One region of the Paenibacillus salivarius genome, then DNA from elsewhere that is predicted to be linked to it. Evidence: predicted binding sites of a transcription regulator. Region 1 holds the regulator's gene; each other region holds the start of a gene.
What was found. The regulator Rex, encoded in region 1, represses fermentation and respiration genes when NADH is low (regulators of the CRP and FNR family bind a similar motif). The targets are predictions, from matches to a motif close to TTGTGAAATATTTCACAA.
Positions count from the first base shown of each region.

Region 1 (8,088 bases):
CATGGATCTCAAGTATGTGCATCCGGCCTTTTTTATCGGGTAGATCCACTTGGATATGCCGGTCAAAACGACCCGGACGGAGCAATGCGCCATCCAGCATCTCTTTGCGGTTCGTTGCCGCGATCAGCAAAATGCGCGGAGTTTCGGACGAATAAATACCGTCCATTTCCGTAAGCAGCTGATTGAGCGTCTGATCATACTCCCGCTGCTGCCCGCCTTCCCGCTTACCGCCGATGACATCGATCTCATCGATAAAAATAACGGCGTTCTCCTTGTTCTCTTTGGCTGCACGCGTGCGCGCCTCTTTGAACAAATCACGGATCCGGCTGGCGCCGACACCCACGTACATTTCTACGAATTCACTGCCCGACGCGCCGACAAAAACCGCGTTCGTATATTGCGCCGCCGCTTTGGCCATCAGCGTTTTCCCCGTTCCCGGAGGCCCGGTCAGCAAAATCCCTTTTATCGGACGAATCCCGAATTTTTTGATTTCTTCATGGCGCACCATAAAATCGAGCGCTTCGCGCAGTTCCTGTTTGGCGCTGTCCTGCCCGCCGATTTCGTCAAAGGTTAACGCGGCAGACCCGATTTTTTTGCGTTTGCGTTCCTGGGACGCCGTCGCGACGATGCCGCCGCGCATTTTGGCTACGGCAAACAGAGCCCCGATCATCACAAAACCGACGACAAGAGGAACGACGTTATAACCGACGAACGCCAGGAAAATCAGCAATACAGGCACAAATCCGGCCGCGATTTCAAGCATCCACTTACGCATTCGGCCACACCCCCATCGTTTGCGGAACTCTTGGCAAAATAATATACTTGCTCGCTTTACCGTCCGTCAGCGTAATATAAACATTCTTGTCGTCCATATCCGCCTTGGCGGACAATCCGCTTTCGCTCTGCTGCAGCTTGTCCAGAGTTGCCGTGATCTCCGTATAAGCTTTATTCTCCATCGCCTGGGCGATCGGGAACATGGCTTGCTCCCAAACCTGATCCAGCTTCTCGGACGAGTTCTCCTCCACGGTCAGCTTCAATTCGCGGCTTCCGATATATTTTTTGCCATCCTTCTCGATTTGACGGACCAAACCTCCAAAGTCGGAGCCCGGTTCCAAGTCGAGTTTCAAGTCTACCTTTTTTGGGGTAATATCAGCTTGAACACTTTTTACCCCTTCATAGCTGTTCACTTTATGTTCAAACGGGCTCTCCACAGCCCACTGCTTGTAACCAAACCAACCTCCAAATAAAAGGAGTGCGGATACCGCCACACTCGCCACGACAGGTCCTACACGCAATTTCACGTCACAGTCCCCCTTAATCTATATTAATTGATATCATAGGTGATATATTAAACCAACAGAATTGAGTATATCATATTATATATACGATTTCTAATGAAAGTTGTGAGTTTATTTCAAATTTTTGATAAGTAATGTTGAAGCATGCCCTCACCTTTTTGGTTGACCGGAAATATGATATACATAAACGGGAACAGCCAGAGTATGAAGTATTGGCCTGCGGAAAGGAAAGGATAAAAGATGGACAATGACGAATCGAAGAGAATCATAACTCTAATTGTCGTCGTCGTGATCAGTGTTTCGTTTGTTCTTGGCATTGGGAGTCAAGAAGGAGGAGCAGGGGCACAAGCGATCGTCACTGTATAAGGGAAACATGAATTCCGCAGGGGGGGATGACATGCCTAAACGTTCTGACAACAACAATAATAATAACAACAACAAAAATGACAAGCGGCAGCTCAATAAAGCGGATTTAGGTTTTCTGTCCGGATTAACCCCTCAGCAGCTTGCGGTCATAACCGGATTGTTAAGTCAAGCCTTACAAGTGGATTCCGTACTTATTGATAAGGACCAGAAAGTCGAAATCGTATTAGGCGGCTCACTGCGGAAGAAAACGAAAGCCGACAAATTGTTAAAGCAATTGAGCGATGTTACTGTTGGAGAAATTCTGGATTCCATAAATAATTTGTAAAAAACAAGACCCGCTTACGGACACTCTTTTCAGCGTACGTAAGCGGGTCTTTCCGGTTATCTGTTCGGCAGCGTAAATACTTCGTCCAGAACGCTACCGTCGCTGAACCGGAAAAAACGGTAGAAATGATGCGCTTTTTCCTTATAAAATAGCTGCCAAACCAACTCATTGTTATAAATTCCAGGCACCAATCTGACGATTGTTATACCTGGATAATCCGTATGAATGATCTTCCGGATCCCCGATTCGGACACCCCTTCGGAAAGGGGCTTGACGATCGGCTCTCCGCCTTCCGGAAGCCAAACTATGATTTCTTGCCCGGATTCATCCTTGCCTTCGACAACCCAGCACACACTGTCCCAAACCGATTTCCATACCTTTGTGGAAGAGACGAGCCCGGTCTGTTCTTTAGCCTGCCGGACAGCCGCTTCCTCTCCCTGCCATATATCCTGCTGAACATAAAGATAAAAGCGGTGAAGGCCAAAGAGCGCGAGCGCCAAAATCAGAATGGAGATCAGGATCCATTTGGTTCTGTTCCTCAAGCCTCTCTTCCTTTCCCCATGAACATTATCATCCGCTACGCCCTAGCGGCCAAGAAGGCTTTCGAAAGCGGCCTGTGCTTCAAAACGGACTTTTTCCTCATCCAGCGTGAGGCACATACCGTGTTTTACGACTTGTTTGCCGTTGACCCAAACATGCTCTACGTCTTTGGCTCCGCCCGAGTATACCACATGGGATATATAATCGGTACGCGGCAGGAAATGGGCCTGCTCCGTATTTACCGCAATGAAGTCGGCTTTCATGCCTGCCGCCAATCTACCGGTGTCTTGCAAATAGAGCGACTTCGCCCCGTACTCCGTTCCCATCCGCAGCGCTTCCCGTGCCGGAATGGCTGTCGGGTCACCGGAAACCCCTTTATGAATCAAAGCTGCCAACCTGATTTCCTCGAACATGTCGAGGTTGTTGTTGCTGGCCGGACCGTCCGTGCCGAGCGATACCGTAACCCCGGCGGCAAGCAGTTCCGGAACGCGGGCGACGCCGCTGGCCAGTTTGAGATTGCTGCCCGGGTTGTGGGAAACGGCCACCTTGTTAGCAGCCAATATTTCGATTTCCTCGTCGTTCAGATGAACGGCATGAGCGACCAATGACGGACGGCTGAACAACCCAAGGTTCAGCAAATGCTGAACCGGCCGTACTCCGTAATCCGCCACATTTTGTTCCACCTCTGCCCGGGTTTCCGACATATGCGTATGTAGCGGCAAATCCAGGTCATGCGCCGCCTGAACGATTTTTTCGATATAGTCCGGCGGACAGGTGTAAGGAGCATGCGGCGACATCATCGTCGTAATCCGTCCGTCCGCCTTTCCGTGCCAGCCTTTGGCGAACGCAATCGCGTCTTCCAGTTTATGCTGCTGCACATCCGGCGGGCACAAGCCGATCACTCCGCGCGTGAGCACGGCTCGAATGCCCGACTGCTCCACGACGGAAGCTACCTGATCCATATGATCATACATATCCAGGAAAGTCGTCGTGCCGCCTTTCAGCATTTCCAAGACGGACAACGCAGTCCCCCAGTATACATCATTGCCGGTAAATTTCGCTTCCATCGGCCACATTTTGGTTTGCAGCCACTCCTGCAGCACCATGTCGTCCCCGTAACCGCGCAGCAGCGACATCGCCGCGTGCCCGTGCGTATTGACCAGCCCCGGGAGGAACAGCAAGCCTTTGCCGTCAAAGGTTTCCGCTCCCTCCACGCCTTCCGGGCGCTGCTCTCCGATATAAGTAATGGTACTGCCTTCGATCAACATGTAACCGCGGATGACCGGTGTTTCCCGGTCAGGCACCGCGAAGGTTCCGTCTTTAATCAGCCACTTTCGTGTCATGTTCTTTTAATTCCTTTCCGCCATCCAGATAGTAAGCCAAGCTCATAAGATCGGTTGTGAAATCGGCCGCATGTACGCGCACGTCTGAAGGGACCTTAAGAATAATAGGAGCAAAATTCAAAATCGCCCCGATTCCCGCGGCAACCAGTTGATCAGCCACACGCTGAGCCTCCGGAGCGGGCACCGTGATAATACCGATCCGAATTTGCTTGTTTTTTACGGTTTCCACCAGCTCATCAATCGGCTGAATCGTTATATTGTTGATTTGGCTTCCGATTTTGTCCGGAGAAGCGTCAAAAACAGCGACGATTTTCATCGTATCCTTCAAGTAAGCATTGTAGTTGGACAGCGCATGCCCGAGGTTACCGGCACCGATTAAGGCCACGTTGATCTGCTGGTCCAGGTTCAAAATCTGGCGGATCTTTTCGATCAAGTAGGAAACGTCATAACCGATTCCCTTGCGGCCAAAGTCCCCGAAATAAGCAAGATCCTTGCGGATTTGAGCAGGGTTTAAATCGAGCTTTTGACCGAGCTCCTGTGAAGACACCGTCGGGACTTCCCGGCGGCTGAGCTCATTTAGAAAGCGTAAATACACGGGTAATCTGCGCACCACGGCATCCGAAATTTTTTCCGACTTCATTATATATTTCCCCCTCATTGGTACGATTTGAACAACGATTACTGTCCGTCTTCGGCGTCCAGCCATTCCGATATGCGCGGAACCATCTGCGTAAGCGGCATATGCTCCATCTTCGGTCCGGGCAAGGAATACAAAAAGTATTTACCGTAGTATGATTCAAGGATGCGTGTATCATAAACAACCACGATGCCGCGGTCTTGAGAAGAACGGACCAGTCGTCCGAAGCCTTGCTTAAATCGGATGACGGCTTGCGGTACGGACAGCTTCATGAAAGGATTTTTCTTTTCCTGCTGAAGCCGTTCGCTCTTCGCTTCCACGAGCGGATGGTTGGGCGGCTGAAAAGGCAGTCGGACAATCGCGAGACACGTGAGAGCTTCCCCGGGGATGTCCACCCCTTCCCAAAAACTGCTTGTGCCTAGCAATACGGATGCTTCTTGCCCTTGAAAACGGCGGGTCAGCTTGGTTCGGCTACCGCTGTCCATGCCTTGTCCGATCACGGTTATGCCTTCATCCGCCAGAAGTTCCTTCAATGGGTCGTACACCTGCCTCAACATCCGGTAGGAGGTGAACAATACCAGCATCCGTCCTTTGGTTTTGGCCGCCGTATCCGCAAGGGAGCGTACCAGGGTGTTCACAAAGTGGTCGTCGCCCACGTTCCCCTTCACGCTCGGAAAATCCCGCGGAATGACAAGCAATGCCTGTTCCCGGTAATTGAACGGGGAGGGGAGCATCGACGTAATCAGCTTTCCCTGCTCGGAGGCATCCGTCAAGCCCAATTGGTCGATCATATATTGGAACGATTTATCGACCGATAAAGTAGCAGAGGTCATGACTACGCTTTTTTTCACATCAAAGAAATAGCCCTTTAACTGCGCGCTGACATCGATCGGAACGGCAAAAATTTGCAGCGATTTGCTTCGGAAATTGCCGTTTCCTTCGATCCAATACACGGTATTGATATCCTCAAGCTTCATGAAGAAACGCAAGGCGTCGCGTTCGGTTCCAAGATCCTTAAGCAGCCCGTTGATATCCGTGATCAGGCTTTCGTAGCCCAAATCCTGTTCGTCGTCCTTCAATTCGGCCAAAAGTTTTTCGCCTTTTCGCAGGACATCGCCCAGCGTGACGTAAATCTGGTTTTCCAGAGCGACGAGCGCGTCCCAACCCTTTGGTTTCTTGTCCGGTCTAAGCCGATAAACGAATTGGCCCGGCTCTCCCGGCGGAGCATCTCCGCGTTCCGGCATAAGCGCAAACAACTGCTCCGACAACCGGTCCCAATGTTCTTTCACATCGAGCAGGGAAGGATACAGATTGTCTATGACGGAACACCACTCCGCGGATTTTTCGGCGCCCGATTGCTGGAGCATGGTTCTCAGGTTCGGGAATTGCCCCGTTTTGCTGTCCTTATAAAGCCGTGTAAGCGTATGAACCACCGTGAAGTATTTCATTTGCAACCCGAGATGTTTTCCCGCCACATCCTCCAAATGATGCGCTTCGTCAATGACGAGCCGCTCATAGGCGGGAAGCAGCTGGTGGCCTGCCTGAATGTCCGTGAATAGCTTGGAATGGTTCGTAATGACCACATCCGCCACCCCGGCTTCATGCTTCGCCTTATGATAATAACATTTACGAAACCACGGGCAGGCGCGTCCCAGACAGGAATCAGATTCGCTGGCCACCGTTTCCCAGAAGTCTCCGCCGCGGTTGCCGAGGTTGAGTTCCTCGTCATCCCCCGTCTCCGTCTGCGCCAGCCACACAATCAATTGCGCGGCCGTCATCACCTCTTCTTTCGGTGTGGCAAAATCTCTTCTACTAATTTTATGTTCAAATTTGCGCAAACACAAATAGTGTTGTCTGCCTTTGAATACGGCCGCGCGGAACGGAAACGGCACGACCTCGGTCAGCAAAGGAATGTCCCTTTCCCTTAACTGCTCTTGCAGATTGATCGTATGGGTGCTGACCATGACCCTCTCGTCCTGCTTCACGCTATGATATATCGACGGAAGCAAGTAACCCAGCGACTTTCCCGTTCCCGTGCCCGCCTCGACCAGCAGGTGCTTGTCCTCGTCAAAAGCTCGGCTCACTTCGCCGAGCATGACACTCTGCGCTTCGCGTTCTTCATAGTCCGGAAGCTTTTCCTTGAGCCGTTCCTTGACCTGCTCCATGAACTGTTCGAACGAAACGTCCTGCAGCGGATTGCCAAGCATGGAGCTTCTCGCAGGCTCGATATCCATCCAGTCGTCTACCTGAAGCGCGAACTGACGGTAATACGTAAACCCGTCCGGACTTGGTTCCGAATTCAACTGCCTTTCCTGCAGCATCGCATCAAAAAACCAGCCCAAGTCGCTATCCTCCCCGGCAAATAAATCCGCCAGCCGTTGAAGGACAATTAAGGGTAATCCGGCCAATTCTTCCAGGCACTTCAAAAAAATAAGCGCGGTCGCAAGCGCATCGCTGTCCGCCTGGTGAGGACGTTCATGCTCCACCCCGAATTCGGAGGCGACCATGCCCAGCTGGTAAGTCGTTAACGACGGAAAAAAGATTTTCAAAAAATCCATCGTGTCGAGAATCCGCCCGGTAAAAGGCAAATATCCCGATTTATCCAGAGCGCTCTGTAAATAGTTGAAGTCAAAAGCCACATTATGGCCGACGAGAACGGCGTCATCCAGCAAAGGGACGAGTTCCATCATAACTTCATCCAGCTCCGGCGCATCTTTGACGTCATCTTCCGTAATCCCGGTCAGTTTCGTGATAAACGGCGGGATCGGGATGCCCGGTTTTACATAAGAATGAAAAACGCGGGAAACCGTCAAACTATCATCTATAATGGCAAGCCCCACTTGAATAATGACATCAGAGGACTGGTTGCCTGTCGTTTCAAAATCGAGTACGGCATATTTCATTACTTCATATGTCCCTTTCGTTCCAGTCTCTTTTAAAGCATAACAGAAGTAGGCCGTTTTGAAAATTGTTCACATTTGGGGCTTCCCGGCCGAAGGACAAAACAAAAGCGATGCGTTCCTGTTAGGAAACTAAGCATCGCTCCTCGTTCTTACAACAATGATGTCAGTTCATTCCCGTATTTCAGCTTGCCGGAGCTGTGCATGCACGCCTCCAGGTTTGCCAGCGGCTCCGCAAGCGAAGGGTCGTGAACATGGGCCAGCGTAAAATATTCCTTCGCTTTGGTTCTAACGCCCCGCTGCGCTTCGATGCATCCGAGCGCATTATAAATAATGGATCTGAGGCGTTTATTTTCGGTGCCCTCCAGCACCTTCCAGAAATGCGGCACGGCTTCCCCGCACTCGTCAAGATACATATGGCACATGGCCAGGTAAGTCCGAGCCACGGCACTGTCCGGAAACTCGTCGAGCACCGCGCGAAATTGTTCCAGAGCCTGGCGGAACATCAGCAGCTTGTAATAGCCTTGCCCTTTTACGAACGCACCGCATTTCATTTCGGGAATTTCGCAGCTGCCGGCCAAGCTGGCCCAGGTTTGACGGAATTCGGCCATTTTTTCTTCAAAGTTCAGCCATTCTTCAATGATGCCGTCGCTCATCGCTTTGAGCAGATGCCATTTCC
Region 1 is NZ_CP195592.1:2,513,521-2,521,608, reverse strand. Features, by position in the region: gene ACSFXJ_RS11400 (AAA family ATPase) at 1-775, opposite strand, end outside; gene ACSFXJ_RS11395 (hypothetical protein) at 768-1,301, opposite strand; gene ACSFXJ_RS11390 (hypothetical protein) at 1,696-1,989, shown strand; gene ACSFXJ_RS11385 (cell wall elongation regulator TseB-like domain-containing protein) at 2,046-2,531, opposite strand; gene ACSFXJ_RS11380 (amidohydrolase) at 2,574-3,872, opposite strand; gene ACSFXJ_RS11375 (redox-sensing transcriptional repressor Rex) at 3,850-4,512, opposite strand; gene dinG (ATP-dependent DNA helicase DinG) at 4,551-7,412, opposite strand; gene ACSFXJ_RS11365 (tetratricopeptide repeat protein) at 7,562-8,088, opposite strand, start outside.

Region 2 (8,088 bases), 2.7 Mb from region 1:
CGTCTTCATGGAGCACGGCCGCATTCTGATGCGCGGCACCCATGCCGAGCTGATGGAAAGGGAGCCGCGTTACCGAAACCTCTACCGGTTGGATCGGCCGGAGGAATAAAACAAACCGAAAAGCGATAAGGCCAAGAAGTTTCTCTTTTGGACCTGATCGCTTTTTTTTGCGGAATTTGCTACTCTTTTAGTGTAATAAATTGGAAGTGAGTTGATAGGGGGTTATTTCAGAATGAATGCGCGAAAATGGAATGCGCCTCTTCCATTCGTATTGCTGCTTGGTTTGATATCCATGATTATCCTCATTTTATTACCTGCCGCCAAGCATTCGATTATTGTGGTTTGGGGCGGTTTTTCCGCAGTTATGATTGTCGTTCTGTTTCATGAATTAGGCCATCTTGCGATTGGCTGGCTAAAAGGATTGAATCCGGAGGAAATGAGAGTGGGCCCGCTTAAATTAACATTCCAAAAGGGTTTGGTTCGATTACGAGCTAATGAATCCTGGATGTTTTTTGGCGGGGTCGTTCGGTTCTCTCCCCCTGAATGCCGAGTGTCTGAGTTAACCAAAAAGTATGCTTTAACTTTTTTAGCCGGACCTGTTGCAAGCCTTGTTCTAAGTCTAGGGCTATTCATTTTTATGATCTTCTTTGAACCGAACTTGTTTTTTGAAATGGTTGCTTTGATCAGTTTGGCACTAGGGGTAACAACCTTAATCCCATTCTCGATACCAGGGGGCCTTCAATCCGATGGCTACAATTTCTCGATACTGACAAAAGAGGGGCATAAAGCGGTTATACTTATGGCCACTGTACTTCTTCAAAAAGAGTATCTGTCCGCGAAACGTCCCGCGGAGTGGAACGAAATCGTGGTCGAAGAGGCGATCAGCAGCATCTACTTAATGAATTCTACAACGGCTGAGGAACTGGCGCATGAGACCGAAATTCGTATGCTGCTTTATTATTACTTGTTCGATACTGGAAAACCGAATCTTGCCTTGCAAATCATTGAGCCCGTTGCTTTATCGGAAAAACCGACAAAAAGTCTCCCGAACAGCCGTATTTTTATAGACGGTTTTTATATATCACACCTCTTTCTTTACTCTCCGGATGCGGAAGAAAAACATAGTATGCTAGAACGAATCGTGAAAAATATGAGCAAACAAGAGCCGTATAGTTACCACAAAGCATGGGCAGCTTATTTGTCCGCCAAAAGAAATTTTACCGAAGCCAGGCAACACCTGCAGCAAGCGCAAGCACTCATGGAACGTTGGTATAAACCCTACGGAACTTACTTCACCGAGAAGAACATCCTTTCAAAAATTGAGAAGACAATGTAAAGCCGCACCGGAGCTCCGATAAAAGGATTTCTACATAAGGCCTACTCCTCGGATATCGGAAACTGGCGATCAATTAACTACCAATAGCCATTAAAAAGTGCCCGGCCGATGAGGCCGGGCACCTAAACAGAGTCAGGCGTTGCGGATATCATCCATTACACAGCTATTATGGTTCAACCCCCCATACCAGCGAGCCGCCCACGTACCCGGTCAGCTTCGGAGCGTCCGTATAAGACGTGGAGACGGAATCGAACGAATAATCGTCGCTTTGCGAGTAGTTGGTCCAGTCCGTCTTGGAAATCCGGATCTGGATGTCGATGCTTTGCCCTGCCGCGAGGCTGCCGGCTTCCGGTTTGAAGCCGATTTCTGCGTAATAGTCCGCTCCGTTCACGGCCGCGGGCAGCTTGACGAAGGTGCCGGTCACATTCGCGCTTCCGACCTGCGTCCAGTCGCAGAAGAAGCTTTGCGCTTTGTCCCCGTCGATCGTGTAGTAATAACGCAGTTTCACGTCGCTGAGGGAGATCGCTTCCGTTCCGGTGTTGGTCAGCTTGATGCGCGGGCTGATCGTATTGGACGCGGATTGCAGCGTCCCGTTAAACATTTGGACCTTGAGATCCCCTGCCGGTGCCGAGGTCGTATCCTTGATCGTCAGATGAAGGACCTTCGAAGGCCCCGAGCTGAACTGGAAGGTCAGATCCAGTTGGCCGACCGGCTGTGCCGCGAGGTAACTGCTCAAAACCGTGACTGCATCCCCGGACCCGGACACCGTATAATCGGTTCCTTCGGTCAACGGCACTCCGCTGTTCGAAACGGCCGACAACGTGTTGCCGTTCAGCGTCAGCGCCACCGGAATGTCGGCCTGGCTGCCCGCCTTCTTGTCAAACACCGCCGTCGTCGGCGAAATTTCCGATTCGGCAACCCCGGTACTGTCGTTAACCGTAACGGTCAACACCGCATTCGCCCCCGCGCTGAATTGGAAAGTCAACTGCAGCGGGCCGTTCGGCTGCGCAGCAAGATAGCTGCTCAGGATCGTAACCTGCGTTCCGGACCCGTTGACCGTATAATCCGTGCCTTGCGTCAACGGCACTCCGCCGTTCGAAACGGCCAGCAACGTGTTGCCGTTCAGGGTCAACGCCACCGGAATATCGGCCTGGCTGCCGGCCTTCTTGTCAAACGCCGCCGTCGTCGGCGAAATGGAGCTGCTCGGCACCGGCTCCGCCAGCGTATCGCCGTATACGATGCCAAGGCCGTTCGTGCCGATGTAGACGCGGCCGAAAATTCTTGGATCTCCCGTAATGGCGGAGTTGGTGGAAGCGTATTGATGCTGGTCGTCATTGATGCGGATCCAGCTTGCTCCGGCATCGTCCGAGCGGAAGATACCCCTCACGCCGTCGATTTTCGCGCTCGTGTAAAGCGCCATGTAATCGCGTCCCGGAGCGGCTTTGCCGAAGCCGATCACGTTGGCTTCCTGAACATTGGCAAGACGCGTGAAGGTGGCCCCGGAATCCGTCGAATGCCAGAGACCGTACACCCCGCTTGTCTTGTTGCCGCCCGCAAGCCAGATGTCGCCTTCCCGCCCAGGAACCGCCTTAAAGTCGAGATCCCCTTCGGCAGGGAGCCCTGTAGCAGCCGTTTGCGTGAAAGAAATCCCGCCGTTCGTGCTCACATAAAACTTCCCGGCCGACCAGGCATAGAACTTACTTGCATTTACCCGGTCCGAAGCGATTTTGGCCCCGGCGGGAACGCCGCTGCTTGCGGTCCAGGAGTTGCCGCCGTTTTTGGAATAGAATACGCCGACGTCCGGGGTGCTCCAGACGATGGCATCTCCGCTGGCGGACAGGGCTACCTTGCCCCCGCCCTGCGTACCGGAAGGCTCTCCGTTCCCGAAATACCAGTTGCCTCCGCCGTCCCGGGAAAATCCGATCGCTTTGGCGTTCGGGTTCACCGATTTGTCCACGGTCCCCACCCGGACGATGAAGCTAGGGTCCAGTTCGGCATAGTCCATATCCGTGGTGCTGTTCGGATTGGTCATCATTTTTGCCGGAGCCTGCGTCAAATCGTCATGCACGAATCCGGTAACGTCGCCGAGACCGCTAATGAGATGAGCGCCCGAAGGAGGGCTGATCAAATCGATGACCGCCGTTTCCTCGATTCCGGTCGCCATGACGGAAAGGTCGATTTCCCCGCCTTGGTCCCAATCGGTCAAATTGTTGGTGCCGTAAATCGTCGCCCCGGTCCCGTACATCATCCGGTCCGAATTGAACGGGTCGATTTCCAGGTCGCCGATCATCCAGCCCAGCTTGGGGGAAACTTCCGGAGGCGAAGGCTGGTTTTCAAAGTCCAGCCAAGGGGCCTTGGAAATGTCCAGGTTGTACCGCAGCGTCCGGTCCGGGTAACCGTTCCAATCCCAGATCCGGCTCCAGGTCGCTCCACTGTCGGTGCTGCGGAAAATGATCGCGTCCGGCCACCAGGAGTTTAGCGTGGCGACCATGATCGTTCCCGGATTTTGGGCGTCCACCGCAAGTCCGCCATATCCGTAATAGTTATCGCTACTGCCGGATGGCACGGGGCTGATATTGGTCCAGGCGCCCGTGTTGGTGTTATATCTCCACACATCTCCCTTGGTTCCGTCGTAAGGACCGGCTCCGTCGCTGTAAGAAATGTAGAGATTCCCGTTCGAATCAAGAACGCCGTGATGCGGCAAATATCCGGTCGGTTGTCCCGGTACGGCGGACCAGGTGGCACCTCCGTCCGTGCTCCGGTATACGCTTTCATTTTTGTCGGCGACACCGACGTAAATGGTTTGAGTAGCTTGTCCGGCCGAACCGGTGGAGGGATCAAAGGTGATCCAGGCCAAACCTACGATATCGCTCTGATATTCGTAGTCGGGATTTTCCACATAGGTTCCCGCATTCGGAAAGCTTGTCACTTTGCTCCAGGTCGCCCCATAATCGGTGCTCCGCCACAGGCCGTTGCCGCTGCGAGCCCCGAAATACAGAATGCTGTTCTTGTTCGGGTCGATTGCCAGACGCTCGCCCATGGACCGGCCCGGCATATTGCCGCCCACTTTGAACGGCAGCGGGGATTCCGCCCACGTTTCGCCCCGGTCGGTGGATCTCAAAATAAATCCGTTGTTGGGATCCCAACTGTTCGTATATGTGCCGACGGCCAGGTAGAGCCTGTCCGGGTCGACCGGATCGGTAGCCAGCGCGTCGACGCCGGTTTTGCTCCATTCCTCGAAGCCGACCCAATCCAGCAATTGAACCCAGCTGTTGTTGGCGGGATTCCAGCGATAGGCGCCGCCGATGTCCGTCCGCGCATAAATCAGATTGGGTTCCGACTCGTTGAAAATAATCCCGGGAACGAATCCGCCCCCGCCGCCGGTGACGGCTTTTTTCCATTCATAGTTTTCGCTCGGGGCGGCTCCGGCCTGGCCGGGTAACCCTGTAAACGCGGTTCCAGTAACAAGTACGGTAAGAAGCAGGAGATGAAGTCCTTTGAGAATCTTTTTTCTTGCCATGCAAAAAAACCTCCCTACGATAGAGTAATGGGTCAAGACTCGGTAGTGCGGGTTTTCGGCAAAAATAAATTAGGCACATCGATTTGGAACGTCTATGCTCGTTACCGCCATCACCTCCTTAAAAGCTATATTATGAAAACGCATTCATAAAAACGGGTCATATCTTTAATTTTTGAGTTTTTTCCATTCGGCAGGATGGGTATCATCATAGATCGTAGAGGAATTCATTGAGAGAAAGAAGATATTAGAGGATGAAATGTAATTATGTTCCAGAAATGCTTGTCTCTAGACTATCTCAAACGATGGGCTTCGTCAATAGCCAACACTTCCGTTAAAGCGGTTAACCTTATATAATGGGGGCATCGGAGGTGTGAACGTGGAACTGAGGCAGATTCAATACTTCATCGAGGTCGCAAAGCTGGAGCACGTTACTGAAGCGTCATACGCGCTGCATGTTTCGCAGTCGGCGGTCAGCCGGCAAATTTTCAAATTGGAATCGGAGTTGGGGGTGGATCTGTTCATCCACGAAGGCCGCAAGGTAAAACTCACGCCGATTGGACGTTTGTTTTTGGGGCATATGGAACATTTAATGAAAGTCATAGAAAATGCGCAGCAGGAAATCAGCGAGTACTTGGATCCTGAGCGGGGGACGGTCAGAATCGGGTTTCCGAGCAGTATGGCCGCACATATGATCCCGCAAGTCGTTTCCGCGTTTCGGGAGCGCTATCCGCTGGTTCATTTTCAACTGCAGCATGGTTCCTATAAAGAACTGGTCGACTGGGTGGCCAAGGGGGACATGAATTTGGCGATCATGGGACCCGTACCGCAAAACGAACCGCAAATCAAAGGGGACGTTTTGTTTCAGGAAAAGTTCGTCGCTTTGCTCCCGGCAAGCCATCCGCTGGCAGGACAAACCTCGGTCAAGCTGGGCGAATTGAAGGATGATCTATTCGTGTTGTTTCCCGAAGGCTTTGTGCTCAGGGATATCGTGGTCAAGGCGTGCGCCAATATCGGGTTCCAGCCCAAAGTGACTTTTGAAGGGGATGATCTGGATGCGATTAAGGGGCTTGTTTCCGCCGGACTCGGCTTGACGGTGTTGCCGGAGATCGCGCTCAGCGAACATATCGCCTCATCCATTGTCATCCTGCCGATCACGGAACCTCGCGTAACGAGGGACGTGGGCGTGATCATCCCCGCCAATCGGGAACTTCCGCCAACGGAAAAGCTGTTTTACGAGTTTTTGCAAAAATTGGCACCTGATTTGGGGTTTCCCGACAAATAATGAGTTATATTGTCAGCCTAATAGGACAAACTATGAGCAAATTCACATGATAAAGTCATTAAGTTTAATACTTAGTGACTATTTTTATTAAAAGTATGATACAATCAATATCGGGTTGTTCACAATTTAATTGTTCAAATTTTCACTAACTCGGTAGGTTAGTGGGGGCTTGGGACCCTTTGAACCCCAACTTTTAGTCCATCGAAGGCTTATTGTAAAGGAGAATTGGAATGTCAGAATCGACTACTGAAACACAAGTACAAGAAACAGCTGTTACGGCCGGCGAAAATGCGGGACGCGACATCGTCGATCAACTGCTCAAGCCGGAAGTACAGGAATCCCTGACGGTTCTGGTGCAGCAGCTGCCCAAATTGACCGAGCTGGTTGACGTGCTGACGAAATCTTACGATTTCGCCAAAACCGTAGCGACGGATGAAACATTGAAGAGCGACACGGTCGGAGCGATTGCGGAAATTGCCGGACCGGTTACGGAAAAAGCGAAAAACCTGGCTGCGACTGTCATCGAGGCCAAAGATCGTGCCGAAGCAAGCAACGAGGTTATCGGCCTTTTCGGGTTGCTTAAAATGCTGAAAGATCCGCAAGCGCAGAAACTGTTCCGTTTCGTGAATGCCTATCTTCAAGTTGCCGGCGAAAAAGAAGCCAAAAACAAATAAGGAACTTATTTTGTAAGAACGGAGGACGGAGAACTACATGTCTAAGCATATTGTTATTCTAGGTGCCGGTTACGGCGGCGTACTGAGCGCTTTAAATATTCGTAAGTATATGACCAAGGAAGAAGCACGGGTAACCGTGGTTAACCAATTCCCGACCCATCAGATCATTACGGAACTGCACCGTCTCGCGGCGGGCAGCATTGCCGAACGTGCGGTAGCATTGCCGCTGGAGAAGCTTTTCAAAGGAAAAGATATCGATCTTCGCATCACCAAGGTAGAGAAGTTTTCGGTCAACGACAAGCAAGTGAAGTTGTCCGACGGTACGGTTCTGTCCTACGACGCGCTGGTTGTCGGACTCGGAAGCGTTACGGCTTACTTCGGGATCCCGGGGCTTGAGCAGTACAGCATGGTGCTGAAATCGGCGAATGATGCGAACCACATCCATCGTCATATCGAAGATCGGATCGCGGAATACGCCAAATCGAAAAATCCTGCCGACGCTACGATCCTGATCGGCGGCGGCGGTTTGACCGGGGTTGAGCTTGTCGGCGAAATCGCGGATAAGCTTCCTGAATTGAGCAAAAAACACGGCGTGAGCCAATCCGAAATCCAGTTGATGCTCGTCGAAGCCGGACCGAAGATCCTGCCGGTTTTGCCGGACGTATTGATCGAACGCGCGACGGCAAGCCTGGAAAAACGCGGCGTCAAATTCCTGACCGGGTTGCCTGTTACGAACGTAGAAGGCAATACGATCGATTTGAAAGACGGACAAAAAATCGTCGCGAATACATTCGTATGGACCGGCGGCGTTCAGGGTAACCCTCTCGTCGGCGAATCGGGCCTGGAAGTGAACCGCGGACGCGCAACCGTCAACGAGTTCCTGCAGTCCACATCGCACAATGATGTATTCGTTGTCGGCGACAGTGCCGTTTATTTTGGAGAGGACGGCCGTCCATATCCTCCAACCGCACAGATCGCATGGCAAATGGGCGAGTTGACCGGTTACAACCTGTATGCATATCTGACAGGCGGTCATCTGGAATCGTTCACCCCGGTGAACTCCGGTACGCTGGCGAGCCTTGGCCGCAAGGATGCGGTAGCCACCATCGGCGCAAGCAATACCCAGCTGAAAGGCTTGCCTGCAACCTTGATGAAGGAAGCGAGCAACATCCGCTACTTGTCGCATATTAAAGCGCTCGACGCGCTGGCATATTAATCCCTAGCTATAAAGAAAGCCATCTTTTGCCCCTTTTTCGGGCAACAGGTGGCTTTTGCG
Region 2 is NZ_CP195592.1:5,205,058-5,213,145, reverse strand. Features, by position in the region: gene cydC (thiol reductant ABC exporter subunit CydC) at 1-109, shown strand, start outside; gene ACSFXJ_RS24185 (M50 family metallopeptidase) at 233-1,336, shown strand; gene ACSFXJ_RS24180 (X2-like carbohydrate binding domain-containing protein) at 1,503-4,856, opposite strand; gene ACSFXJ_RS24175 (LysR family transcriptional regulator) at 5,233-6,138, shown strand; gene ACSFXJ_RS24170 (DUF1641 domain-containing protein) at 6,369-6,812, shown strand; gene ACSFXJ_RS24165 (NAD(P)/FAD-dependent oxidoreductase) at 6,850-8,028, shown strand.
Region 2: the regulator Rex is predicted to act here: its motif matches at 6,269-6,286, upstream of ACSFXJ_RS24170 (DUF1641 domain-containing protein).

Region 3 (8,088 bases), 170 kb from region 1:
CCCGCAGCCATTTCGCCTCTCAGCTTCTCTTTACGATTCACTTCGGAATCGACGCCGTCCAGCTTAATCGTTAATCCGGGAACGGCTGCTTCGGTTTTCTTGACGACATCGTTCAAAAGCGCCAAGCGAAATTTTTTGGATTCCCCTACTTGGGTATGACGTATCGTGATTTCAAAAGGTTCGTCGTTAGTAGCCGCCCCACCGCCGTTGTTCGTCGTCTGCTGTCCTTCGTTTGCAGGGGCATTATTGTTGCCCGACTTTCCGCAACCTGCCAGCATGGCGGAAGCCACGAAGATCAGCGTCATCAGCAGCATCATGCTTTTCTTCATCTTTCTATGACCCTCCTCAAGTTCGGTTTGTGTTACATCTTTATTATAGAAAGCGCCACCACTGCTGATAAGGAGGACATTTTTCTATTAAGGGGATAATATCATCTTATTGTCAAAAAGAAAGCGGTTAAACCTGACATATCATGCCCGGTTTAACCGCTTGATTCGTTTGTTGCTTATTTTCTTGTTAAGATTATTAACATCTGATTTAACGAACTGCTGCCGCAGCTTCCTGTCTTCCTGCTTCGATCAGCCGATTCGCACGCTCTATCTCGGCCTCCGTCGGAGAAGGTACGCCTTCGAGCGGGTAGTCCCAACCTAGCTCTTGCCATTTGTAGATTCCCATTTGATGGTAAGGGAGAATTTCGAACTTCTCCACGCCCTGCAATCCCCCGATAAACCGTCCGAGATCCAGTAAATCCTGCTCGTCATCGTGAATGCCGGGAACAAATACGTGCCGGATCCACATGTTGCGTTCGTGGTCGGATAGCCAGTGCGCCATCTTCAGCATACGCTCATTCGGCTTGCCCGTCAGTTTAATGTGCTTCTCGTTATCGATATGCTTCAAATCCAGGAGGACAAGGTCCGTAACATCCAGGAGATCCCGGATTTTGTCCCCTTCGTTGTAGCCGTTCGTATCCAACGTCGTATGCAGGTTCCATCTCTTCTTGGCTTCGCGGAACAGCTCGGTTACGAAAGGCGCTTGCAGCGTCGCTTCCCCGCCCGACACCGTCAACCCGCCGCCCGAGGAACGGTAGTAGTTCAGGTAAGGCTCGATTTCGGCGAGCACCTCTTCCACCGTCATCTCCTTCCCGTCCGTCAGGCTCCAGGTGTCCGGGTTATGGCAATATTGGCATTTCAGCAGGCAGCCCTGCATAAAGAGTACGAAACGTATACCCGGGCCATCAACCGTTCCGAAAGTTTCCAATGAATGTATGCGACCTTTAAGCATCTTCCGTCACTCCTTTAGTATGGCTGCCGCCGATGATAGATTGAAAAATTATGGTGTCCTGCAGGTCATTACATCGAACCGTGGAAGGTCCGGTTGATGACGTCAAGCTGTTGTTCGCGGGTCAGTTTGATGAAGTTAACCGCATATCCCGATACGCGGATCGTCAATTGCGGATAATTTTCCGGATGTTCCATCGCATCCATCAGCTGTTCGCGGTCAAAGACGTTGACGTTCAGGTGATGCGCCTTGCTGCCGAAGTATCCGTCCATCATCGAAACGAGGTTGGATTTGCGGATTTCCGGTTCTTTGCCGAGCGCCTTAGGCACGATCGAGAAGGTGTTGGAAATACCGTCAAGGCTGTGCTCGTAAGGCAGTTTGGCAACGGAGCTAAGCGAAGCAAGCGCGCCTTTCTTGTCGCGGCCGTGCATCGGGTTCGCACCTGGAGCAAACGGTTCGCCCGCTTTGCGTCCGTCCGGCGTCGTTCCCGTTTTCTTGCCGTACACGACGTTCGAAGTGATCGTCAACACCGATTGCGTCGGCATCGCATTGCGGTACGTTTTGTGCTTGCGGATCATGCCCATAAAGGATTCCACAAGACCCACGGCGATTTGGTCGACTTTATCGTCGTTGTTGCCGTAGCAAGGGAACTCGCCTTCGATTTCAAAATCAACGGCAATGCCTTGCTCGTTGCGAATCGGTTTAACCTTGGCGTATTTAATGGCGCTCAGCGAGTCTGCCGCTACGGACAAGCCGGCGATACCGCAAGCCATCGTACGGAGAATGTCGCGGTCATGCAGCGCCATTTCGATCCGTTCGTAGCAGTATTTATCATGCATGTAGTGAATGACGTTCAAGGTGTTCACGTACAGTTTGGCCAGCCATTCCATCATCGGCGTGAAACGTTTCATCACTTCGTTGTAATCGAGATATTCGGAAGTGATGGCCGGATATTCGGGGCCGACTTGCGCGCCGGATTTCTCGTCTTTACCGCCGTTGATCGCATACAAGAGCGCTTTGGCCAGGTTGGCGCGGGCGCCGAAGAACTGCATTTGCTTACCGATTTCCATTGCGGATACGCAGCAGGCGATACCGTAATCGTCGCCGTAAATCGGACGCATCAGATCGTCGTTTTCGTATTGGATCGAGCTGGTTTCGATCGAAACTTTGGCACAGTACTTTTTGAACGCTTCAGGCAGTTTTTCCGACCAGAGTACGGTCAAGTTCGGTTCCGGAGCAGGTCCCAGATTATACAGCGTATGCAGGAAGCGGAAGCTGTTCTTGGTTACTCTGGTGTTGCCGTTCACGGCCATACCGCCGATCGATTCGGTTACCCAGGTAGGGTCGCCGCTGAACAAATCGTTGTAATCCGGTGTACGAAGGAATTTGACGATCCGCAGCTTCATTACGAAATGGTCCACAAGCTCCTGAGCGGATTCTTCGGTCAGTACTCCTTCGGCCAAATCGCGTTCGATGTAAGCATCAAGGAAAGAAGATACGCGTCCGAGGGACATGGCCGCTCCGTCCTGTTCCTTGATGGCTGCCAGATAGCCGAAGTACAACCATTGGAAAGCTTCCTTCGCATTTTCGGCAGGTCTCGAAATATCGAAGCCGTACATTTCGCCCAATTGCTTCAGTTCGCCCAGGGCACGGATTTGCTCGGACAATTCCTCGCGAAGACGGATCACGTCTTCGTCGATGACGTCAACTTCTAAGCTTTTCAGCTCTTTTTGTTTTTGTTTAATCAGGAAATCCACGCCGTACAGCGCTACGCGGCGGTAGTCGCCGATGATCCGTCCGCGGCCGTATGCGTCCGGAAGACCGGTAATAATGCCGGCTTTGCGGGCTGCTCTCATATCGGAGGTGTAAGCGTCGAATACCCCTTGGTTATGTGTTTTGCGAATCGTAGTGAACAGCTCGACGATTTCGCCCGGAAGATCGAATCCGTAAGCTTTGCAAGCGTTGATAACCATGTTGATCCCGCCGAACGGGTGGATCGTCCGTTGGAAAGGAGCTTCCCCTTGCACGCCGACGACTTGTTCCTTTTCTTTATCCAAATATCCGGGTGCGTGAGAAATGATGGTCGAAGGCTTATTCAGCTCGACGTCAAGCACGCCTCCGGCTTCGCGTTCTTTTTTGGTCAGATCGGAAATAATGTCCCACAGAGCTTTAGTGTTATCCGTGGCGCCTTTCAGGAATGATTCGTCACCCATATAAGGCTTGATGTTCGTTTCGATGAAATCCCGGGTATTAACCTCGGTCATCCATTTCCCTTTCTTGAAGCCTCTCCATGCCGTCTGTACTTCTTGATTTTTTTGTACTTCTCTTTCAATCACCGACATCTTAATCCCTCCATCTATATTTTAGGAACACGGTTTGAAGGACTCGTCCGCGTTCATGATCCCTAAAATTTGTGATAGTTTTCACAAATCCGTCACTGATAAGCCCTTGGATCATTGGATTTAAGCAACGGTACTTATCAATGTACCGGGGATCTTTTATACGTCTATCATATATCGATCCCCGGAAATGGATTGTGACAAATATCACATTTAAAGTGATATTTGTCACGAGTAGGTCATTTGTTCACTTATTCTTCAAATCTGCCGTAGAACGCGTCGCGGTATACATCAGCAAGCTCGGTAACCAGCGGCAGCTTCGGATTCGCAGTCGTACATTGGTCTTCGAAAGCGCGGTCCGCCAGGTAATCGACGCGCGATTCGAAATCCTTGGCATCGAAGCCCAGTTCCTGGAAGCTTTCCGGAATGCCGAGTTTTTTGTTCAGATCGCGGATGGCTTTGATCAGGCTCTTCACGCCTTCCTCCGTCGTACGTGCCGGCAATCCCAGAATGCGGGCGATTTCCGCGTAGCGTTCGTCGGCCACAAAGTTGGTATATTTCGGCCATGCCGCAAATTTCGTAGGTTTCTTCGCATTGTAACGAATGACGTGCGGCATCAGGATGGCGTTAGTACGGCCGTGAGCGGTGTGATATTGACCGCCCCATTTATGCGCCAAGCTGTGGTTAATGCCGAGGAAGGCGTTGGCGAAGGCCATACCTGCCAAGGTCGAAGCGTTATGCATTTTTTCACGGGCCAATTTGTCACCGGTCAGCGCCGATTTCTCCAGGTACTGGAATACGAGCTGAATCGCTTTGATGGCAAGGCCGTCCGTGAAATCGTTCGCCATAACCGATACATAGGCTTCGATCGCATGGGTCAAGACGTCCATGCCTGTGTCCGCCACGGCTACTTTCGGCAAACTGTATACGAACTCTGGATCGATGATCGCAACGTCCGGAGTCAATTCGTAGTCGGCCAAAGGATATTTGGTATTGCCATTAACTTTATCGGTAATGACAGCGAACGAAGTCACTTCCGAACCGGTACCCGAAGTCGTAGGAATCGCAACGAACTTCGCCTTTTGTCCAAGACGCGGATATTTGTAGATCCGTTTGCGGATATCCATGAATTTTTGCTTCAGGTTGTGGAAATCGGTGTCCGGATACTCATAGAACAGCCACATGCCTTTCGCAGCATCCATCGGCGAGCCGCCGCCGAGCGCGATGATGCAGTCCGGCTGGAATTTCGCCATCAGTTCCGTACCGCGTTCTACCGTCGTTGTCGATGGATCGGGTTCAACGTCCGAAAATACTTCGATCGCTACCGGAGTTTGGCGTTGACGGAGATAATGCTCCACTCTTTCCACATATCCGAGCTTCACCATCATCGGGTCGGTTACGATCAGGACGCGGGAAATATCCGGCATTTTGGCAAGGTATTGGGTCGAATTTTTCTCGAAGTAAATTTTGTTCGGTACTTTAAACCATTGCATATTCACGGTACGACGGTTCACCCTTTTCACGTTGATCAGATTGATGGCCGTTACGTTCGACGAAGTCGAGTTGCGTCCGTACGAGCCGCAGCCCAAAGTCAGCGATGGCAGGTTGGTATTGTAGATGTCGCCGATACCGCCTTGCGAGGAAGGTTGGTTGACGAGAATCCGGCAAGTCGGCATGCGGTCGGAAAATTTTTGGATGATTTCTTCGTTGTTGCTATGAATGACCGACGAGTGCCCCATGCCTCCGAATTGAACAACCTCCAGCGCGCGTTCGATGCCTTGTTCGGCGGTTTTCACTTTGTAGCAAGCGAGAACCGGGCTCAGCTTTTCGGCCGACAACGGGAATTTTGGACCTACGCCGTCGATTTCGGCTACGAGAATCTTGGTTCCGGCCGGTACTTCGATGCCGCACATTTCGGCGATCTTCACGGCCGGCTGGCCTACGATGTTCGGATTCACCGCGCATTTATCGGCAATGATCGCTCCGGCGGTCAGCTTGGCGGCTTCTTCTTTATTGACGAAATAGCAGCCGTTGGCGATCATTTTCTTCTTCACTTGATCAAAGATCGGTTCTTCGATGATGACCGCTTGCTCGGAAGCGCAGATCATGCCGTTATCGAACGTTTTCGAGAGGATGAGGTCATTGACCGCTTGATCCAGGTCGGCGCTTTTTTCGATGAAGCAAGGAACGTTACCCGGTCCTACGCCGAGGGCCGGTTTGCCGCAGCTGTATGCCGCTTTGACCATCGCGGAACCGCCGGTTGCCAGGATGCAAGCCACATCGGGATGGTTCATCAATGCATTGGTGCGGTCCATGGAAGGATTTTCGATCCATTGGATACAATCCGCGGGAGCGCCGTGCTTCACGGCTGCTTCAAGCAAAATTTTCGCCGCTTCCGTGCTGCATTTTTGAGCGGATGGATGGAAACCGAAGATGATCGGGTTCCGCGTCTTGATGGCGATCAAAGCTTTAAAGATCGTCGTCGAGGTCGGATTCGTAACCGGGGTAATCCCCATGATGATGCCGACCGGCTCGGCGATTTTTTGGAAGCTGTCGTACGCATTGTCTTCAATTACGCCGACCGTTTTGTTATATTTGATGCTGTTATAAATGTACTCGGTCGCGAACATGTTTTTAATGATCTTGTCTTCGTATACGCCGCGTCCGGTTTCTTCAACCGCCATCTTTGCCAGGTGCATGTGTTTGTCGAGTCCGGCCAAGGCCATGGCTTGAACGATTTTATCGATCTGTTCCTGGTCCATGCCCATGAAGGCTTCGGATGCTTTCTTCCCCTTGTCAATCAACGTTTGGATGTAATCCTGTGCAGTCGGTTCCGTTTTCGTGGTAACTTCATTCTTTACGGCCATATCTCTCATCCTCCTAAGTGGGGTATCGGATAACCTTTTCTTTAGTGAAAAATTTCACGTTCAGGTTTATCCTAATGAAGCTTTGCGCTTCTCTTTATGGATCTAGCATAGCATAGACATTTCGGTTTGTATAGTGAATTTTTTCACATTCTTTAAAAAAGTTGAAACTTTTCAGTTATTGTGATACTTTTTTCATTAGTTAAAGTGAAATTAGTCACAATGTTGAAATTTCGACACTTTTTACGGCTTCCCACCCCTCCAAATTACGGATAAAAGGGTTATAATTAATTTAAAATTTTCAGAAAAAATTGAATCACAAAGGGGACTTTTAAAATGAGTGAAACTATGAGCGCCACCCTGCCCCGCGGAAATACGAACTGCTTCACCGAACAAAACTTCAATCGTCTGCTTGTCACCATGAAAGAAAAAGCGTATCCCGAAGGCACACATCTGTTCTGGGAAGGTGACTTTTCCGATAAACTGTTCTATATCAAGCGCGGCCGCGTCAAGCTGACCAAGTCGACCGATGAAGGCAAGGAATTGATCTTGTATATGTACGGACGCGGGGATATGGTCGGCCAAGCGGACCCATTCTTCAGCAGCAAGCATAGTTTTACCGCGGAAGTGATTGAAGACAGCGAAATCGGACTCATCGAGCAAAAAGACCTGGAGATCATGATCTGCCAGCATTGTGATTTTGCCATCGATTTCATGAAATGGATGGGCATTCACCATCGGCTGACGCAGACGAAATTCCGCGACCTGATGATGTACGGCAAGCCGGGAGCTCTCTGCTCGACTCTGATCCGTTTGAGCAACACGTACGGCGAACAGCATGGGGATAATATTCTCATTAACAAAAAAATTACCCATACCGACCTTTCGAATATGATCGGCGCCACCCGCGAGAGCGTAAACCGCATGCTTAGCGACCTGCGCAAAAAGGATGCCATCGAATACGAAAACGGCATGATCGTCATTAAGGACCTTGTGATGCTCCAGGACATTTGCCATTGCGAGCTTTGCCCGAATGAAATCTGCCGAATTTAAACCTTCGCACCGAAAAAGGACGAATGCGGATACGAATCCTGCCCGTCCTTTTTCGTATGACCGGTTACTCCAGCGTTAGAAGCCTCGCAGAAATCTTTTTAATCGGTTTCGTTGAAAACCAGGACCCCAGACAAGCCGCGATCATACTCACCGGTACCATAAGCGCCACGCCTCCTCCGTTTAACCGAAGCGGAACATCGACAATCCCGTAATCGCTCAAAATCAAATTCAACAAAGGCGGAAGGCCGACCAAGCCAACCGGAACCCCTATCAAGGCGCCGATCGCCGACAACAGCATTATCCCCACTATTTCTGAACCGCGAATCTGCCTTGAGGTCATACCGATGGATTTGTAAATGCCATAAGTTCTGCTCTCTTTTTTCATATGGATTCGGCAAATGCTGTAGATGATCATAAACGTTATTCCTATGAACAGCAGAGCCATGATCGACATCGGCAATACGATGATGGCAAAGGCTTGGGAAAACACCTCGTCGACCAAAGAAGCCTGACTTGCCGCCCAAATTTCATTTCCGAACTTTTGTTGCAGCTCG
Region 3 is NZ_CP195592.1:2,347,099-2,355,186, reverse strand. Features, by position in the region: gene ACSFXJ_RS10475 (ABC transporter substrate-binding protein) at 1-329, opposite strand, end outside; gene pflA (pyruvate formate-lyase-activating protein) at 538-1,281, opposite strand; gene pflB (formate C-acetyltransferase) at 1,350-3,620, opposite strand; gene adhE (bifunctional acetaldehyde-CoA/alcohol dehydrogenase) at 3,869-6,484, opposite strand; gene ACSFXJ_RS10455 (Crp/Fnr family transcriptional regulator) at 6,818-7,534, shown strand; gene ACSFXJ_RS10450 (FtsX-like permease family protein) at 7,599-8,088, opposite strand, start outside.
Region 3: the regulator Rex is predicted to act here: its motif matches at 6,616-6,633, upstream of adhE (bifunctional acetaldehyde-CoA/alcohol dehydrogenase).

Region 4 (8,088 bases), 1.4 Mb from region 1:
TCGGGCAAAGAGTTCAGGGCGATCACTTGGCTCGGGGTCTTGCTTGGAGGGTTGATCGGTCTTTTCCAGTCATTGTTAATGTTGTTGACAAAATAAAATTATGGAAGCGGAGGATCATTTGAATGAATATTTACGATAAGGCGAATGAGTTGGCTAAAGCACTGAGAGAAAGCAAAGAAGTCGAAGAAATCAACGCAGCGATGAAGTTGGTGGATTCCGATCCGGAAAGCAAACGGATGATGGACGATTTCCGCACCCAGCAAAACGACCTCCAGCAGCGGATGATGGCAGGCGATATGCCGTCGCCCGAAGAAATGGAAAAGATGGAGAAACTGTTTGAGGTGCTCAGTCTCAACCTGAATATTCGCCGCCTGTTCGAAGCCGAGAGACGGCTCAGCGTCATTATCCAGGATGTCAACAAGATCATCACGGACAGCCTGCAGCATTTGTACGGAGCGCAAAACTAAGGGATGTTTAGGGCTGTCCATGGCGGCATGGTGGCAGCCCTTGATAGTTTTACGGTTACCACAGCGCTTATCTGCGCCATAACGTGGGATTTGCTAATCTAACGGTTTTGAGAGGCCTTATTTCATCAAAGATAAAGATTTTCCATGAATTGCAGGCAAATAAGCGCACCTGCATCCGTTAGAGAATGAAAACCGACCAATATGGCACGATAAGAGCTGCTGTAACCGTTAGCGAGAATCCGACTTACGGATGATGTCTCGTAGGAATAATAGTGTTCGTAGAAACAAACATTTTACTTTCTTGCTTCATATTATCCGGACAACCTTCATAGAATAGAAATATAGATTTGAAGATGAAGGAGCTGCGGTAGATATGAAGACGGTGAAAAAGAAGAGCAAATTCAAACATGCGGTCTATTTGATTTTGGCCTTGGCGATGCTGATCTATGCACTGCCTCTGATTTCCTTTGATTCCGGCGAGATCTGGGTATCCGTATTCGGTGCGGTATGGGCCGCGTTCGCTTTTTTGGTGATCGGGGCTCATTTGCATTTCATTTTGGGCGTGAATGAAGAGAAGCAACGCGCGCTGGATGCCGTCCGCCGGGAGAAGGTACGGGAATGGCAAGCCAAATGGACCGGCGAAGGCAAGCAGGGACAAAGTCTATAAAAAGATACGGTGGGGAAACCGTCTGTGAAGCAGAGATGCTTTGCAGGCGGTTTTTCCATATCACCGACATCCGGCGATGGAAACCCATCAACACAATATCGCAAGTTTCGGGTTCCCGACGAATTTAAAGTGACTGCAATCATAAAATAAAGCTTCGAATCGGGATATGATTGCAGAAAATAACAAGCCCGAGGGGGTTCCATGACGTGATCAAGTCCGTTGCCGTGATCGGCGGAGGTATTTCCGGCTTAAGCGCGGCCTATTATGCTCGAAAGTTATTCCGCGAACGCGGAATGGAGGTTCAAATCACTCTCATCGAACGGAGTCAGCGGCTCGGCGGCAAAATTCAGACATTGCACCGGGACGGATTTACGATAGAACAGGGGCCGGATTCCTTCCTCGCCCGAAAAACCGCCGTACTCGACTTAACGAGAGAATTAGGTCTTGAAGATCAACTTACGGGTACGAACCCCGGTGCGAAAACCAATTATATTCTTCATAAAGGAAAACTGCATAAAATGCCCCCCGGCTTGATGCTCGGCATTCCGACGCAAATGTGGCCAATGGTGAAAACGGGGCTTCTGTCTCCGTTGGGCAAAGCAAGGGCGGCCATGGATCTGCTGCTGCCTGCCAAACGAGGAACCGCAGACGAGTCCCTCGGCGGGTACATTCGGCGGCGGCTCGGCAAGGAAGTGCTTGAGCATATGACCGAACCGCTGCTTGCCGGTATTTATGCCGGTGACACGGAGCAGCTAAGTTTACAGGCGACGTTTCCTCAATTTATGGAGATGGAGCGGGAGCACCGCAGCCTTATTTTGGGACTGCTGGCAAGCAAGAAGCGGAAACCGGACGCGAAACCAATGTCCGCTCCTTTGCCGGGCCCTGCGCGTACAAGTATGTTTCTCACTTTTAAAGGAGGGCTAGGCGTACTGACCGATGCATTATCCGAGTCGCTGCAAACGGAGAGAATGATTACGGGCAGCGACGTGACCGCTTTGGAAAAAAGCGTGAGCGTAGGCGGCGGCTACGAGCTGCAGCTTGATCACGGAGAGCGTCTGCAAGCTGACTTCGTCATCCTCGCAACACCGGCGTTTGCGGCCGCGGGGCTGCTTGGACATATTCCCGGTGCGGCGCATCTGGAGCAAATTCATTATGTTTCGGTCGCCAATGCGGCCTTTGCTTTCCGCAGGGAGGATGTGCCGGGGAGTCTTGACGGCTCGGGTTTTCTCATTCCCCGCAGCGAAGGGCGGCAGATGACCGCTTGTACCTGGACATCCTCGAAATGGCTGCACTCCGCGCCGGACGATAAGGTATTGCTCAGGACCTATATCGGCCGTTTGGGCAATCAAAGCTGGACCGAAATGCCGGCGGAAGAGCTGAAGCGGATCATTGCCGGCGAGCTGCGGGATCTGATGGGTATCACCGAAGAGCCTTTGTTTTGCGAATTGACGCAGCTTCCCCGGTCGATGCCTCAATACCCGGTCGGGCATATGACAAACCTGGAATATCTGCGTAAGCAGCTGGCGGAAGAGATGCCGGGGGTCGAGCTTTGCGGAGGCGGTTACGACGGCGTAGGTATCCCCGATTGCATACGTCAAGGAAAGCAGGCCGCCGAACGAATGCTGACAAAGATGACAGGGGTGCATGTATGATGGAATTCAATCCGTTTGCCGAAAGGGATTATAACGTGAATCCGTTCATCGTCATTTGGGAGGTTACGCGCGCTTGCGCGCTAAAATGCCTGCATTGCCGGGCGGAGGCGCAGTACCATCCCGATCCGCGCCAGTTGACGCTGGAGGAAGGGAAAAAGCTGATCGACGACATCGCCGGAATGGATCGTCCGTTGTTTGTGTTTACGGGAGGAGATCCGCTTATGCGGCCGGACTTGTTTGAGCTCGCGCGCTATGCGATCCATGATAAAGGATTGCCTGTCTCCATGACGCCGAGCGCGACGCCGAGAGTAACCTTAGGCGCGGTCAAACAGGCGAAGGAGGTCGGCTTGTCCCGGTGGGCATTCAGCTTGGACGGTTCCACGGCCGATATTCACGATCATTTTCGCGGTACACCCGGTTCGTTCAAGATGACGATGAAAGGGATCGAGTATTTGCAGGAGCTTGAAATCCCGATTCAGATCAACACGACCGTATCCCGTTACAACCTGGAGGATTTGCCGCAAATTGCGGATAAGGTAAAGGATATGGGGGCCGTGTTGTGGAGCGTCTTTTTCCTGGTGCCGACGGGAAGAGGCATGGTGCGCGACATGATCTCGCCGGAAGAGCATGAGAAGGTGATGAAGTGGCTGGCCCGTATGCAACGGGAAATGCCGTACGGGATCAAGGCGACGGAAGCTCCGCATTACCGCAGGGTGTTCATGCAGCAGAAGATGCTAGCCTCGGTGAGAGGCCAGGATAGGGAAACGGTGAAACGAGAGGACGTGCTCGGCCGCTCGCCAAAAGGGGTCAACGACGGTGACGGATTCGTCTTTATCAGTCACACCGGGGAAGTGTATCCGAGCGGATTTTTGCCGGTAAGCTGCGGAAATGTAAGACAAGCCCCGCTTTCCGAGATCTATCGGAACTCGCCGATACTTAAACAGCTCAGGGATAAGTCCTTGTTAAAAGGAAAATGCGGGAATTGCGAATTCAAGCAGCTTTGCGGCGGTTCCCGGGCCAGGGCGTATGCGGTAACCGGCGATTATCTGGAGAGCGATCCTTACTGCGCGTACGTCCCGAAAAGATAAATACGAAAGAACCTGACACCCGCCTGGACAGACGGTTTGACAGGTTCTTTTTTATCTTGCGGATTTATCGTTTAAAAGGGGCTGTCACTGTTTTGCCGATATCCCTTAAAATGGCCTTTACGTCATTCGAAAAGTGCTGGATTGGATGGCCTCCATTTACTTTGGTATTTAGATTCCTGATTCGTGCATGAAGCTTCTTGTCGCTCGTAACATGAACCCGGTAGCCCGGCTGATCCAGTGTGAGATGATGCCGCACATTCTCTTCGACGACTTTCGGATCTTTCCCTTTTTTTGCGTCTACACCAACCAATATATCTTGGTTACTGACCAAGACCGTCGCTTTGTCTACTCCGTCCATATGGGACACCCTGTCGGATAACTGCTTCGGTAACGCGCTCCGGGAGACGGGAGGCGTGCTGTACAAATGCTCCGTATTCTTTGCTTTTTGCTTCATGTTTGCGTTTTGTTTCGATTTTGCACTTGGTTTTGATTTTTCATTTTGCTTTGAATTTGCTTTGGGCTTCGATTTTTCGTTTTGCTTCGTCTTTGCATTTTGGGTTTTGTACTGGTTGGAGTTACTTGATTTATTCGCGTTGCACGCCGTGGCGGACAGAACTAAACTTAAGCATATTATCACGGTAAGGCAAATACGCGAAATATTTTTGGACAACATGATGTCGAACCTCCTTTTTGGCTATTGTGCCTGGGAGGGGAAAATATCATGCATTCGAAAACGACAAAAAACGAGCCTGCCGGATAATCTGCTTCAGGCTCGCTTTTTGCCGCGTATCTTACGCGAAGTTGAAGAGTTAATGTCGCGGACTGAACGTGACGACCCAGTGGTCGTCGGCCAACTGTCGGCAATCGCTCTCGTAACCTTTGGATTCAAGCATCGGAATGAGCGGTGCCGGCTTCATGATCGCGTGCAGGACGAAGGTTTCGTCGGGCCGTAGACTTTGGAACGTCTCCATAATGATGCTGAACGGCTCCTGTCCGGAACGAAGCTGCGGCCTTACATCGAGCTCAACGACCTGATCTTTCGAACGCCCGTCCTCCTTTGCTTGTTCAAGGTACCGGCTGGACGCGCCGCTCAAGGCCTTCATCCCGCCGTATAAAGCATAGAAAAAGGAATCGGGCGCATCGAGCGTAAAGGACAGGTATTGCTTCGGATCGATGCCGAGCATTTTTTCGAACAACAGGTTCGTATCATAGGCATAAAAGCAAAAGTGCGTGAATTGAAATTCCGGCATTTTTTCGGCAATGGCCAAAATTTCCTCCGCATACGTGCTTACGTTACTCTCCGCTTCCGCGATCATCGTCAAAGCGTCTTCCAGACCGACGGCGATTTTGATCGTTTTTTCATCAACAACCGTAATGGTTGCCATGGATATCGCCTCCGTCCTATTAAAGTTTGCCGATTTTGACTTGAAAGGTAGCCGGGCCTTGTTCGATGTATTCCCAAGTGAATTGCCCCGGGTGCATCGCTTCGAATTGAAACCGCAACGGCACGGGATCATGGTCGTTCACCAGCAGCATCGCTTCACCGGACTCCAGATCATTGTAAGCTGCAAAGATCGTTTTATGTTTTAATTGCGGCGGGTACTCGGTAGCATTTACGGTGGTTTTGAAAGTTTGACTCATAATGTAGTCCTCCTGATATTAAAATTGGATTGATTTGCGTTCATTATATCAAGGGGAGAAGCAACGATTGTGATACTAGTCACAAATAAAAAAAGACCCGCGGAATCCGGCTTGCCGGCTTCGCGAATCCGTCAATGTTGGAGTGACGGGTGTCACAAGAGACAAAATTTGTTCCGAACGGGAACCGGATTAGCCGGAAAGCTTCCCGTTATTTTATATAAAAAGGCGCAAAAGGCGAATTTAACGGGAAAACCTACGGTTATTTTCGCCTTTTAGCGTTAAAATCCGAGGATCGAGAGAATTAACGGGAGATTTTCCGGTTATTTGCTCACGTAGTTCGGTTAAGCAGGAAATAGCGGGAGGTTTTCCGGTTATTTTTAGCGGGGAATTCCGGGTCCTAATCCAAGGGCATTAAACTGGGGGAAAGTACTGAAATGAGAACTGCTTTGCTCACGGAATGTCCGCTTTTTTTTGCTTCCAAAAGGTGTATAATAGATACAGAATAGTACAGATTCGGATGGGAGGTATAACAGTTGCAAGGGCATGAGGAAAGTGTAACCAAGCACGAGCAGCTGCTTCAACATATCGAGGGTCTCAAAATCGGAACGAAAATTTCCGTCCGCAAATTGGCGAAAAGTCTCGGCGTGAGCGAAGGCACAGCATATAGGGCGGTAAAGGAAGCGGAAAACCTGGGGCTGGTCATTACCAAGGAACGGATCGGCACGGTTCGGGTCGAAAAGAAGCCGCGGGGCATTTCCGATCAGCTGACGTTCGGCGACGTGGTTGAGATCGTCGAGGGCCATGTGCTCGGCGGGGCGGACGGACTGGACAAGACGCTGCACAAGTATGTCATCGGCGCGATGAAAATCGACGCGATGGCCCGCTACATCGACGCAGGCAGCCTCCTTCTCGTCGGTAACCGCGAAAACGCCCATTCCCTGGCATTGGAACAGGGCGCGGGCGTGCTCATCACCGGCGGTTTCGGGACAAGCCGCGAGGTCAAAACGCTGGCGGACAGCCTATCGCTGCCGATAATCTCTTCCCGACACGATACGTTTACGGTCGCTTCCATGATCAATAGAGCGATTTTTGACAGGCTGATCAAAAAGAAAATCATGCTTGTGGAAGATATTGTGGTGCGTAAACCGAAAGTGAACATGCTTAAAGTAACAAGCAATATTTCGGATTTCGACCAGTTGTCGATCGAAACGGGCTATCAGCATTTTCCGGTCGTCGACGAATGGAACCGGGTCATCGGCATCGTAAGCCGCAAGGACGTGGAGGATTTGAGCGGGGACCAATCCATCGAGAAATGCCTGACGCGCCATCCGATTACGGTCGGCCTGCAGACCTCGCTTGCTTCCGCCGCGCAGATTATGGTGTGGGAAGGCATCGATTTCCTGCCCGTGGTCGACCGCAACCGCAAGCTGATCTCTTCGGTAACGCGCCGGGAGGTGTTGCAGGCGATGCGCGACGCGCGCAATCAGCCGCAGCTCGGCGAGACGTTCGAGCATCTGATGTGGAACGGATTCGCCGAGGAGCGGGACGAGGAAGGCCGATTGTTCTTTCACGGGGTAATCACGCCCCAGATGGCAACCGATCTCGGTACGATCTCCCACGGCGTGCTGACATCGCTAATGACCCAAGCCGGGCTGAGCGCGGCCAAGGATGCGAGCGGAGGAGATTACGTCGTGGACAACCTGACGACCTACTTCGTGCGCCCGGTGCAGATCGAGAACCCGGTCGTGATCACCCCGGTCGTGCTCGAGATGAGCCGCAGAGCCTGCAAGCTGGAGATCGTCATGACGTATCAGGACCACCTGGTTGCCAAAGCCGTCATGGCGTTGCAGTCGATCGACCACGCTTGACGCTATTGCAGCGTTTTACCGTCCGGCGTCTGGCGGGAGAAAATGCCGTGATTGCGGATGCCGGCAAAAATATTAAACGCGCCGAGCACCATGAACAGCGCGCCGATGACGACACGGATCGTGGAGCCGCTGAACATGAACATTTGGATGACCGCCAAAATGATGAGCATGAAGCCCATGCTGATGTTCATTTTAGCCTGTGCCAAACCGCGGGTCCGCGCATCCAGCGAGCGGCGCGATTTGATACTGAAGGTAATCGAGCAAATGCTGGACAAGATCAATCCGGCGTAAAGGACATATAACAAACCCTGAATCATAGATATGTTCACTGCTCCTTATATTCGCTAAATATTGGGTGTTTGTGATCTTTTTCATTGTATCATGAAAAATCAGCTCCGCACATAGGGCCGGACGTCGACCCATACCTGCAACACCCCTTCGCTGACGAGCATCGTTTTGATCTGGATCGCATACTCATTGTCCCGTACGGCATAGATTTTTTTGTTCAGCAGGATTCGGGCCATTTTTGCATCGGTATCGATCTCGAACATGCTTCTTCCGCGCAGCACCTCCAGTTCTTCGTGAAGCTGCCGCACCACTTCTTTGACCGCAAGCGAATCCAGCGGGGGATCGCGTTCCTCGACCCTGATCTTGATCTCTTTGATGACGGTGGAGCTTTTTTGATATTTTTTCAACGTCTTGTTG
Region 4 is NZ_CP195592.1:3,902,836-3,910,923, reverse strand. Features, by position in the region: gene ACSFXJ_RS18090 (DUF445 family protein) at 1-96, shown strand, start outside; gene ACSFXJ_RS18085 (YlbF family regulator) at 123-467, shown strand; gene ACSFXJ_RS18080 (hypothetical protein) at 841-1,134, shown strand; gene hemG (protoporphyrinogen oxidase) at 1,341-2,786, shown strand; gene ACSFXJ_RS18070 (TIGR04053 family radical SAM/SPASM domain-containing protein) at 2,783-3,874, shown strand; gene ACSFXJ_RS18065 (YhcN/YlaJ family sporulation lipoprotein) at 3,939-4,547, opposite strand; gene ACSFXJ_RS18060 (DUF2249 domain-containing protein) at 4,684-5,259, opposite strand; gene ACSFXJ_RS18055 (DUF2249 domain-containing protein) at 5,279-5,515, opposite strand; gene ACSFXJ_RS18050 (DRTGG domain-containing protein) at 6,049-7,383, shown strand; gene ACSFXJ_RS18045 (YtpI family protein) at 7,386-7,700, opposite strand; gene ACSFXJ_RS18040 (hypothetical protein) at 7,773-8,088, opposite strand, start outside.
Region 4: the regulator Rex is predicted to act here: its motif matches at 5,583-5,600, upstream of ACSFXJ_RS18055 (DUF2249 domain-containing protein).